Regions from separate parts of the Burkholderia pulmonis genome, predicted to be linked through region 2. Evidence: predicted binding sites of a transcription regulator. Region 2 holds the regulator's gene; the other holds the start of a gene.
What was found. The regulator LexA, encoded in region 2, represses DNA repair genes until DNA is damaged. The targets are predictions, from matches to a motif close to ACTGTATNNNNATACAGT.

Region 1 (4,870 bases), on a different replicon from region 2:
GTATCGCGATAGCGCGCGAAATACGCCGGCTCCGGCCACGCGAATTGCAGCCTGATCGACGGCGACGCGCGCCCGGCCCATTGCGAGATGTTCTGCGCGAGCCCCGTCAGCACGAATTCGAACATCACGTGATGCTGCAGCACGGGGCTCGCCTGCACGCCATGCAGTTCGAGCGTCGCGCCGCGTGCGTCTTCCGCATAGGTCAGCCGGTACTGGCGGTTGCGCATCCGGAAGTAGCGCTGCGTGACGGACAGCGCTTCGCGGATGTCCCGCGCGGTCAGCGTCGCATAGCCGAGAAAGCCGTGTACGGTCGGCTTCAGCAGCAGCCCGAACGCGAGGCCGATGCCCGGATCGCCGCCGATCTCGATCGCGTTGAGCACGAGCCGCCCCCATTGCGACGGCGCGACGCGGGCGTCCGGTTCGGCCAGCACAGCGTCGCGCAGGCCCGTGCCGGCGCGCACGGCGGCCAGGTCGACGCCGCGCGCGGCCAGCGCCTGCAGCAGCAGGCGCGTGTAGGCAACCGGAATCGTCGGCCGGCGCAGCCCGAGGCGGTCTTTGGCGGAAGGGGAGGTCATGTATTTTTGGCCGGAAATGACAAGCATTATGGCTGTTTGCCCCCTCACGCTCAAGGTGGCGCGCGCCTACGATGGCAGGCATCGACTATTGGCAGAATCATCATGACGACATCCTTTCCCCACCTGCTCGCGCCGCTCGATCTCGGCTTCACGACGCTGAAGAATCGCGTGTTGATGGGCTCGATGCACACGGGCCTCGAGGACAGCCGCAAGACGCTGCCGCGCCTCGCCGAATATTTCGCCGAACGCGCGCGCGGCGGTGTCGGCCTGATCGTGACGGGCGGCTTTGCGCCGAACGTGGCCGGCTGGACCAAGCCGTTCGGCGGCACGCTGATGACGTCGGCCGCCGCGCGCCGGCACCGCGAGATCACGGAGGCCGTTCACGCGGAGGACGGCAAGATCGCGCTGCAGATCCTGCATACGGGCCGCTACGGCTATCACCCGTTTGCGGTCGCACCGTCGAAGATCAAGTCGCCGATCTCGCCGTTCGCGCCGCACGAACTGAGCGCGCGCGGCGTCGAGCGGCAGATCCGCGCGTTCGTGCGCTGCGCGAAGCTCGCGCGTGAAGCCGGCTACGACGGCGTCGAGATCATGGGCTCCGAGGGCTACCTGATCAACCAGTTCATCTCGATGCATACGAACAAGCGCGCCGATCAATGGGGCGGGTCGTACGAGAACCGCATCCGCTTGCCGATCGAGATCATCGAGCGCACGCGCGAAGCGGTCGGCCGCGATTTCATCCTGATCTACCGGTTGTCGATGCTCGACCTGATTCCGGACGGCAGCGACTGGAGCGAAACCGTCCAGCTCGCGAAGGCGGTCGAGCGTGCGGGCGCGACGATCATCAACACGGGGATCGGCTGGCACGAGGCGCGCGTGCCGACGATCGCGACGTCGGTGCCGCGCGGCGCGTTCGCGTGGGTGACGAAGAAGATGAAGGGCGAGGTCGGCATTCCGCTCGTGACGACCAACCGGATCAACCGGCCCGAAGTGGCCGAGCAGATTCTCGCGGACGGCTGCGCGGACATGGTGTCGATGGCGCGCCCGCTGCTCGCGGATGCCGAGTTCGTCGTCAAGGCCGCGCAGGGCCGCGCCGACGAGATCAACACCTGCATCGGCTGCAACCAGGCGTGTCTCGATCACGCGTTCAAGAACCGAATCGCGTCGTGCCTGCTGAATCCGCGCGCGTGCCACGAGACGGAGCTGAAATACACGCCCGCGCCGCAACCGAAGCGCATCGCGGTGGTCGGCGCGGGGCCGGCCGGGCTCGCGTGCTCGACCGTGCTCGCGCAGCGCGGCCATCACGTCGACCTGTTCGACGGTGCGTCGGAGATCGGCGGCCAGTTCAACATGGCGAAGCAGGTGCCGGGCAAGGAAGAGTTTCACGAAGCGCTGAACTACTTCGGCCGCCAGGTCGAATTGACCGGCGTGAACCTGCACCTGAACCGCCGCGTGGACGCGAGCGACCTGATCGCGGGCGGCTACGACGAGATCGTGCTCGCAACGGGCGTCGCGCCGCGCGATCCGAAGATTCCGGGGCAGGACGGGCCGAACGTGCTCAGCTACATCGACGTGCTCGCGGGCAAGCAGCCGGTCGGCCGGCGGGTCGCGGTGGTCGGCGCGGGCGGGATCGGTTTCGACGTCGCCGAATACCTGGTGCAGGACGGCGAATCGCCGGCGCTCGATCTGGACGAATGGAAGGCCGAGTGGGGCGTGACCGACCCGGCCGCGACGCGCGGTGGCGTGACGCGTGCACAGGTCACGGCGCCCGCGCGTGAGGTGACGCTGCTTCAGCGCAAGTCCGCGCCGCTCGGCAAGGGGCTCGGCAAGACGACCGGCTGGATTCACCGCGCGACGCTGAAGATGAAGCAGGTGAAGATGGTCGGCGGCGTGAACTACGAGCGGATCGACGCGCGCGGGCTGCACGTGTCGTATGGCGAGCAGCGCACCGATCACGAACTGATCGAAGCCGACACGATCGTGCTCTGCACGGGGCAGGAGCCGCAGCGAGCGTTGCTCGCGCCGCTGCAGGCGGCCGGGCGCTCGGTGCACCTGATCGGCGGCGCGGAACTCGCGGCCGAACTCGATGCGAAGCGCGCGATCGATCAGGGCTCACGGCTGGCGGCTCGACTGTAAGGGCGGGGCTGCTGCGACGGTCACCCGAACGTAGATGTCGCGCGGCGATGCTTCGCTTGCGCGACGTCTACGTTCCGGGCCTGCTGACCGATACGCGGATTCACTGACGCAGAACCGCCATGAACGGCAGCGCCGACCGCGTCACCGCGCAACGTGGCGACGCGCACCCGGCAGGCCGTGAGCGCACACGGCCATCTAGGCTCAGGCCGCTTCGGCCCGCTCTTCCTCTTCCGCGTCGAGCATCGCCTTGACGATCAGGTAGATGGCCGGCAGGTCGTCGTCGTCGCGGCGCCAGTCGACCGGCTCCTCGACGTCCGCGGCGACCAGCCGGCTGTCGCGCAGCCGGATGAACGCGTCGATGACGGTCGGATCGTTGCGGTTCAGGAAGCCGGCATTCGAGAATGCCAGCTCTTCGACGTTCAGCAGCGCCTGCCAGCTCATCGTGCGGACGGCCGCGGGATGGGTGCGGCGCCGCAGGCCGAGCGCCCGCTGCGCGGGACCGCCCGCGACGCGCTGCAGATCGACGACGGCCCGCTGCGCGGCGCGCTCGAAGTGGACGGGATTGAAGCCGGGTTGCTCGGGATCGAATGCGGATGCCTGGAACATGGTCGCCTCACAAAAGTCCGTTCGTCTGTGGATGACGGAATTCGGGTCAAATGGTGCAAAAGCACTGTAAATATATACAGTGTTTGGCGCGGTTTCAAGCCCCGAATGAAGGATTTCGTGTGGTGGCGATCGAAGCGGGCGGCCGCACCGGTCACGCGAACGATTCACACCGCTGCCGAGATCGTCTCCCGCAGCCACCGATGCGCCGGATCGCGATGCACGCGCTCGTGCCACAGCATCGACATTTCATAGCCGGGCACCTCGACCGGCGCTTCCACCACGCGCAGCGCGGGCACGTCGCGCACCAGCCGCTCGGGCAGCATCGCGACGAGATCGGTGCTCGCGACGGCCGACAGCACGAACAGGAAATGCGGTACCGACAGCACGACGCGCCGCGCGGCGCCGGCCTTCGCGAGCGCTTCGTCCGTCACGCCGAAGAAGCCGCCGCCGTCGGGCGACACGATCACATGTTCGAGCGTGCCGAACTGCGCGAGCGTCGGGCGCCGCTTCAGCTTCGGATGCCCGGCGCGGCCGATCAGCACGTAGCGCTCGGCGAACAGCGGCAGGCGCCGCATGCCGGGCGGCGAGCCCTCGGTCGTATGGAACGCGAGGTCGATCCCGTTTCGTTCGGCATCCTGCTCGATGCGCGGCGGCACGAGCTCGACGACGGCGAGCCGCGTACCGGGCGCGGCCGAACGCAGCGTGTGCAGCGCGGGCAGCACGATCGTCGATTCGCCGTAGTCGGTCGCGGCCACGCGCCACGTGTTCGTCGCGGTCGCGGGATCGAACGGCGTGGCCGGAACCACCGCCCGCTCGACCGCTTCGAGCGCCTCGCGCAACGGCTCGCGCAGCGCTTCCGCGCGTGCGGTCGGCCGCATCCCGCGTGGCCCGGGCAGCAGCAGTGGATCGCCGAACACGTCGCGCAGTTTCTGCAACTGCACGCTGACCGATGGCTGCGACATGTTCAGCTTCTCGGCCGCACGCGTGACGTTGTGCTCGGCAAGCAGCACGTCCAGCGTGACGAGCAGGTTCAGATCGAGTCGTCTGAGATTAGTCATGGCTATACCTGGAATATCAGGAATTCATTTCAAATATACCTTCGGCGGCGGCATCCTGCAGTCATTCAATCAACGGAGTGACGAACATGAACGTGCTGATCGTGTATGCCCATCCCGAACCGCGTTCGCTGAACGGTGCGCTGCGCGACTTCGCGGTCGCGCATCTGGAGGCGGCCGGCCACGCGGTGCAGGTGACCGACCTGTATGCGATGAACTGGAAAGCGTCGTTCGACGCGAACGACGTGACCGATCGCGCGCCCGACGCGCGGTTCGATCCGTCGCTCGACTCGAAGCGCGCTTTCGCGGCGGGGACGCAAAGCGCGGACATCGCACGCGAGCAGGAGAAGCTGAAGTGGGCCGATGCGGTGATCCTGCAATTCCCGCTGTGGTGGTTCTCGATGCCGGCGATCATGAAGGGCTGGATCGAGCGCGTGTATGCGTACGGCTTTGCCTACGGCGTCGGCGAGCATTCCGATACGCATTGGGGCGATCGCT
Region 2 (4,870 bases):
GCGAAGCGCGATTCGCGCGGCGGGGCCGATGGTGTTGCAGCGGAATAGTTGCGCACGTCCATGGTCGATCAGTCCTGCATTTCGCGGCCCGTGAGCCGCAGGAACACATCCTCCAGATTGGCCGGGCGATGCAGATAGCGCAACCCGGGGCGCCCCTTGAGCCGTGCGCTGAGCGGTTCGGGGTCGGCCACGTAGCAGAACAGCGTCTCGCCGCTGATCTCGGTGTGCCTGGCGAATGCCGACAGCTCGTCGCGCAGGGTGGCCGGATCGGGCCCGTAGATCTCGATCACGTCGCAGCCGATCTCCGATTCGATCAGCGCGTGAGGCGCGCCCTCGGCGATCTTGCGGCCTTCCTCGATCACGCACAGCCGATCGCACAGGCGTTCGGCTTCTTCCATGAAATGCGTGGTGATCAGGATCGTCTTGCCGCGCGCGAGCAGCGAGCGCAGCCGTTCCCACATCAGATGCCGCGCCTGCGGATCGAGGCCCGTCGTCGGCTCGTCCAGCACCAGCACGTCGGGATCGTTGACGAGCGCGCGGGCGAGCGTGAGGCGGCGCTTCATGCCGCCCGACAACTCGCCGACCTTCGCATCGGCCTTGTTCTCGAGTCTCGCGAATTCGAGCAGCGGCTGCACGAGTGCACGTGCGGCCTGTGCCGACATCCCGAAATAGCGGCTGAACACGAGCAGGTTCTCGCGCACGGTGAAGTCGGGGTCGAGATTGTCGAACTGCGGGACGACGCCGACACGCTGGCGCGCGTGTCGCGCACGGGATGGAACCGGTTCGCCGCAAAGCGAAATGGCGCCGGCATCGGGATGCGCGAGACCGAGCAGCATCTTCAGCGTCGTGGTCTTGCCGGCACCGTTCGGCCCGAGCAGGCCATAGCATTCGCCGGCCTGCACGCTGAAGGAGAGGCCGTTGACGACGAGCTTGTCGCCATAGCGTTTTTCGACGTTCCGGAAATCGATCGGTGCGACGGACATGGGCATGTTGTCGTTGTGAGCGGGCGCGTTCCGCTGCCCGCTGTGCGGCCGGCTGGCGAACGGATCGGACGAATGCGTGTCACATGAGCATGACCGAAGCGCACAACGCCGGCGTGTATGACCCGCTGGAGTACGAACGGGCCATTCTAGTGCATCGGCTGCGTCTCTTCAGGGCATGCCTGCACGGTGCGATGCATGGGCGCACCGATCGTGCACTGCATCATCGCGCACGCGCCGGGCGGGGCGAATCAGCGTTTTCCATCCCTTGCGTCCTGAATTGCGGCGCACCATGATGAATGCGTAGGCTCGTTGTCGCGATAGGGAGGTTTCATGGCTAGCTACAACAAGATTTTGCTGTGTTACGACGGCACGCTCGAAGGGCGCAAGGCACTGCGTTGCGGCGCCAACCTCGCAATGGACCTGAAGGCCGAGACGCACTTGCTGTCGGTCGTCGACATGCGGTCGAGCATTGCGCAAAGCGCAGGTTTGCTGACCGATGTCGCATGCGGCCGCTTCGAGGAAACCGCGCGTGAAATCCTGCAGGAAGGCGTGAACTGGCTACGCGAGCGCGGCGTGCAGGCCGAAGGCCATTTCGCGTTCGGTTATCCGATCGACGAAATCGCGAATCTCGCGTCGGAGCTGAAGGCCGATCTCGTCGTGGTCGGCCACCGGTGCCGCAGCGGACTGTCGAGATGGTGGATGGGATCGGGCAATACGCAACTGCTCGACCGCGTGAACTGCAGCATTCTGGTGGCGTGTTCGTCGGCGGAAGAGCAGAAGGCCGAAATCGCACGCGAGCGTGAAGCGGCCACGGCGAACGGCAAATGATCTGAAGGCTCGATGGCTGCCTGACCGGCGATTCGTGCCGGTCAGGCGCCGCACCGCTTCAGCGGTGCATGCGTCGCGCGTCCTGCTGCGTTACGCATGCAGGTCGATCGCGGACAATTTCCACGAGAACAGCCCGAAGCGGTGGAAGATCGCCGCATAGCGCGTGCCGTCGGCGCTGCGCTGATACGTCACGACGAATTCGTCGATATTCCGGTAGCCCGCACTGGTTTGCTGCGGATGCTGCGCCTCGCTCGGGGCCGGCGCGGCAGGCGCGGGCGTTGACGCCGCCGTGACGGATGCGTTGGCGCTCGCTGCGGCGGCACTTGCGGGGGCCGGATTGGCCGGTGTGTTGCCCGATGTGTTGCCTTGCGGCAGATTCGACCAGTCAGGCGGACGCTCGCCCGGATTGCCGCGCGGCGGCAAGCCGCTCATCAGCGCGGCGACACCCTCCGGGGTCGCGTACGCATCGACCAGCGGGCCGATCAGCGCGGACCCGATCAGCGCACCGATCACCGCGAACGGATTGTTCTTCTTCACCGCGTCGATCCGGCGCATCAACTCTTCCGTGACCTGCTGCTTCAGGCTGATGCGCAGCGACGGAAAATCGACATACTCGCTGATTGCCTGCGCGTCGCGCGCATCGATCGCCGATTTCAGGCGACCGAGCGCGACGTACGGTGACGCGTACGCATAGCCGATCGCCGCAATGATCGCGACGACCAGCGCGACGATCAACAGGGGCTTGAGTCGCCTTGCGCGGCTCGGCGAACCAGTCACGTTGCCTCCGGTGCGGACATGTTCCGCAATCAGAGACCGCCCGGCGTAGCCGATCGTTCCTCTGCAATGCAGCGATCGATCATCCGGCACACCGCATCGATCGTACCGACCATGATCAGGCGTGAACGGCCGTGATAGACACGCACCGGCGCGCGGCGCGCGGGTTCCGCGTGATTGAGACCGGCGTTCAGCGATACCCGCGCGAACGCGGGGAGTGCTGACGGCAGCAGGGACGCCTGCCGTTCGACTGCGACTTCTTCTTGCACGGGCGCGGCCGCGGACAGCGGTGCGCAGGGCGTGCGGCCGCGCAGGTGACGCAGGCGGCCGAATTGACGGAAAGGCAGCAGACGGGCAAGGCGTTCCATGATGTTCTCCTCAGCGAGACGGAATGTCAGAGTTCGCCCGAGCGGATCAGCCCGACGGCGATGCCTTCCAGCGCGAATTCCGCGCTGCCGGCCTTGACGAAGATGTTTTCGTAATCCGGATTCTCCGCGATCAGCTCGAGACCGCCCGGCCGGCGCATCAGGCGCTTGACCGTGACGTCGTCGCCGAGACGCGCGACGATGATCTGGCCGTCCTTCGCTTCCGTGCGCTTCTGCACGGCGAGGAGATCGCCGTCGAGAATGCCGGCGTCGCGCATCGACAGGCCGCGCACCTTCAGCAGGTAGTCGGGCTTGCTGGTGAACAGCGCGGGATCGCATGCGTAGTGCTGCGAGATGTGCTCCTGCGCGAGGATCGGGCTACCGGCTGCCACGCGGCCGACGAGCGGCAGCGACAGCTGCATCAGGCCGGCGTGCGGCAACGTGAACTGGTGCGGGGCGTCGTCGATGCCGAGCAGGCGGATGCCGCGCGACGCGCCGGCGGCCAGCTCGATCACACCCTTGCGCGCCAGCGCACGCAGGTGCTCCTCGGCCGCATTCGGCGAACTGAAACCCAGCTCGGCCGCGATCTCGGCACGGGTGGGCGGGAATCCGGAACGCTCGATCGCGCGACGGATCAAGTCGAACACTTGCTGCTGACGGGCGGTGAGTTTGGTCATGGCTTAACTGTATGGATAGACAGTGAGCTGTATTTTTATACAGTACTTCGCGAATTTCAAGTGTTACGTGAGGTTCGACGCGATCACGCCGGTTCCGGCGTGATCCGGCGGCGCTAAAACGCCGGTTTATCCGCCGCAACCGTCCGTCCCGTCTGCGTTAGCACTTTTGAGTATTAAAAAATGAGGAACGATTATTTTTAATCATGTAACCCGTTCGTTAGACTGGCCCGACATCGCAATACCGACAACACTGGAGAACCAAGGATGGCGAAGCGCAATACGGGGCTGGTGGGCGGAGTGGGCCGCCTGATCGCAACACTCGCGCTGGGCGCGGCGGCGGCGCTGGGCGTCGCAACGCATGCCCAGGCCGATACGACGTTCCTGAACGTGTCGTACGACCCGACGCGCGAGCTGTATCAGGATTTCAACCAGGCGTTCGGCAAGGAGTGGAAGGCGAAGACGGGCGAGACCGTCAACTTCAAGCAGTCGCACGGCGGGTCGGGCGCGCAGGCGCGCTCGGTGCTCGACGGCCTGCAGGCGGACGTCGTCACGCTGGCGCTCGCGTACGACATCGACGCGCTCGCGAACAAGGGCCTGGTGAACAAGGACTGGCAGAAACGCCTGCCCGACAACGCATCGCCGTACACGTCGACGATCGTGTTCCTGGTGCGCAAGGGTAACCCGAAGGGGATCAAGGACTGGGACGACCTGACCAAGCCGGGCATCTCGATCGTCACGCCGAACCCGAAGACGTCGGGCGGCGCGCGCTGGAACTACCTGGCCGCATGGGCGTACGCCGTACACAAGCCGGGCGGCAACGAGCAGACGGCGAAGGAATTCGTCACGAAGCTCTACAAGAACGCCGGCGTGCTCGATTCGGGCGCGCGCGGCGCGACGACGAGCTTCGTGCAGCGCGGGATCGGTGACGTGCTGATCGCATGGGAAAACGAGGCGTTCCTGTCGGTCAAGGAATTCGGCACCGACAAGTTCGAGATCGTCGTGCCGTCGGTGAGCATCCTGGCCGAGCCGCCGGTGGCGGTGGTCGACAAGGTGGTCGACAAGAAGGGCACGCGCAAGCTGGCAGATGCCTACCTGAACTTCCTGTACAGCCCGCAGGGCCAGGAAATCGCGGCGCGCAACTACTACCGGCCGCGCTCGAAGAACGTGCCGGCCGAGCTGACGAAGCAGTTCCCGAAGCTGAAGCTGTACACGGTCGACGATACGTTCGGCGGCTGGACGAATG

Region 1: a site for LexA is predicted at 3,381-3,398, ahead of AC5LXK_RS27775 (DUF2471 family protein). Genes of this name have one in related genera too.

The regions. Positions count from the first base shown of each region.
Region 1 is NZ_OZ480187.1:2,484,847-2,489,716, reverse strand. It holds gene AC5LXK_RS27785 (AraC family transcriptional regulator) at 1-602, opposite strand, end outside; gene AC5LXK_RS27780 (2,4-dienoyl-CoA reductase FMN-binding domain-containing protein) at 678-2,711, shown strand; gene AC5LXK_RS27775 (DUF2471 family protein) at 2,913-3,317, opposite strand; gene AC5LXK_RS27770 (LysR family transcriptional regulator) at 3,482-4,375, opposite strand; gene AC5LXK_RS27765 (NAD(P)H-dependent oxidoreductase) at 4,462-4,870, shown strand, end outside.
Region 2 is NZ_OZ480186.1:1,777,621-1,782,490, forward strand. It holds gene AC5LXK_RS08315 (ABC transporter permease) at 1-62, opposite strand, end outside; gene nodI (nodulation factor ABC transporter ATP-binding protein NodI) at 69-983, opposite strand; gene AC5LXK_RS08325 (universal stress protein) at 1,314-1,811, shown strand; gene AC5LXK_RS08330 (DUF2939 domain-containing protein) at 1,902-2,588, opposite strand; gene AC5LXK_RS08335 (hypothetical protein) at 2,618-2,953, opposite strand; gene lexA (transcriptional repressor LexA) at 2,980-3,627, opposite strand; gene AC5LXK_RS08345 (sulfate ABC transporter substrate-binding protein) at 3,892-4,870, shown strand, end outside.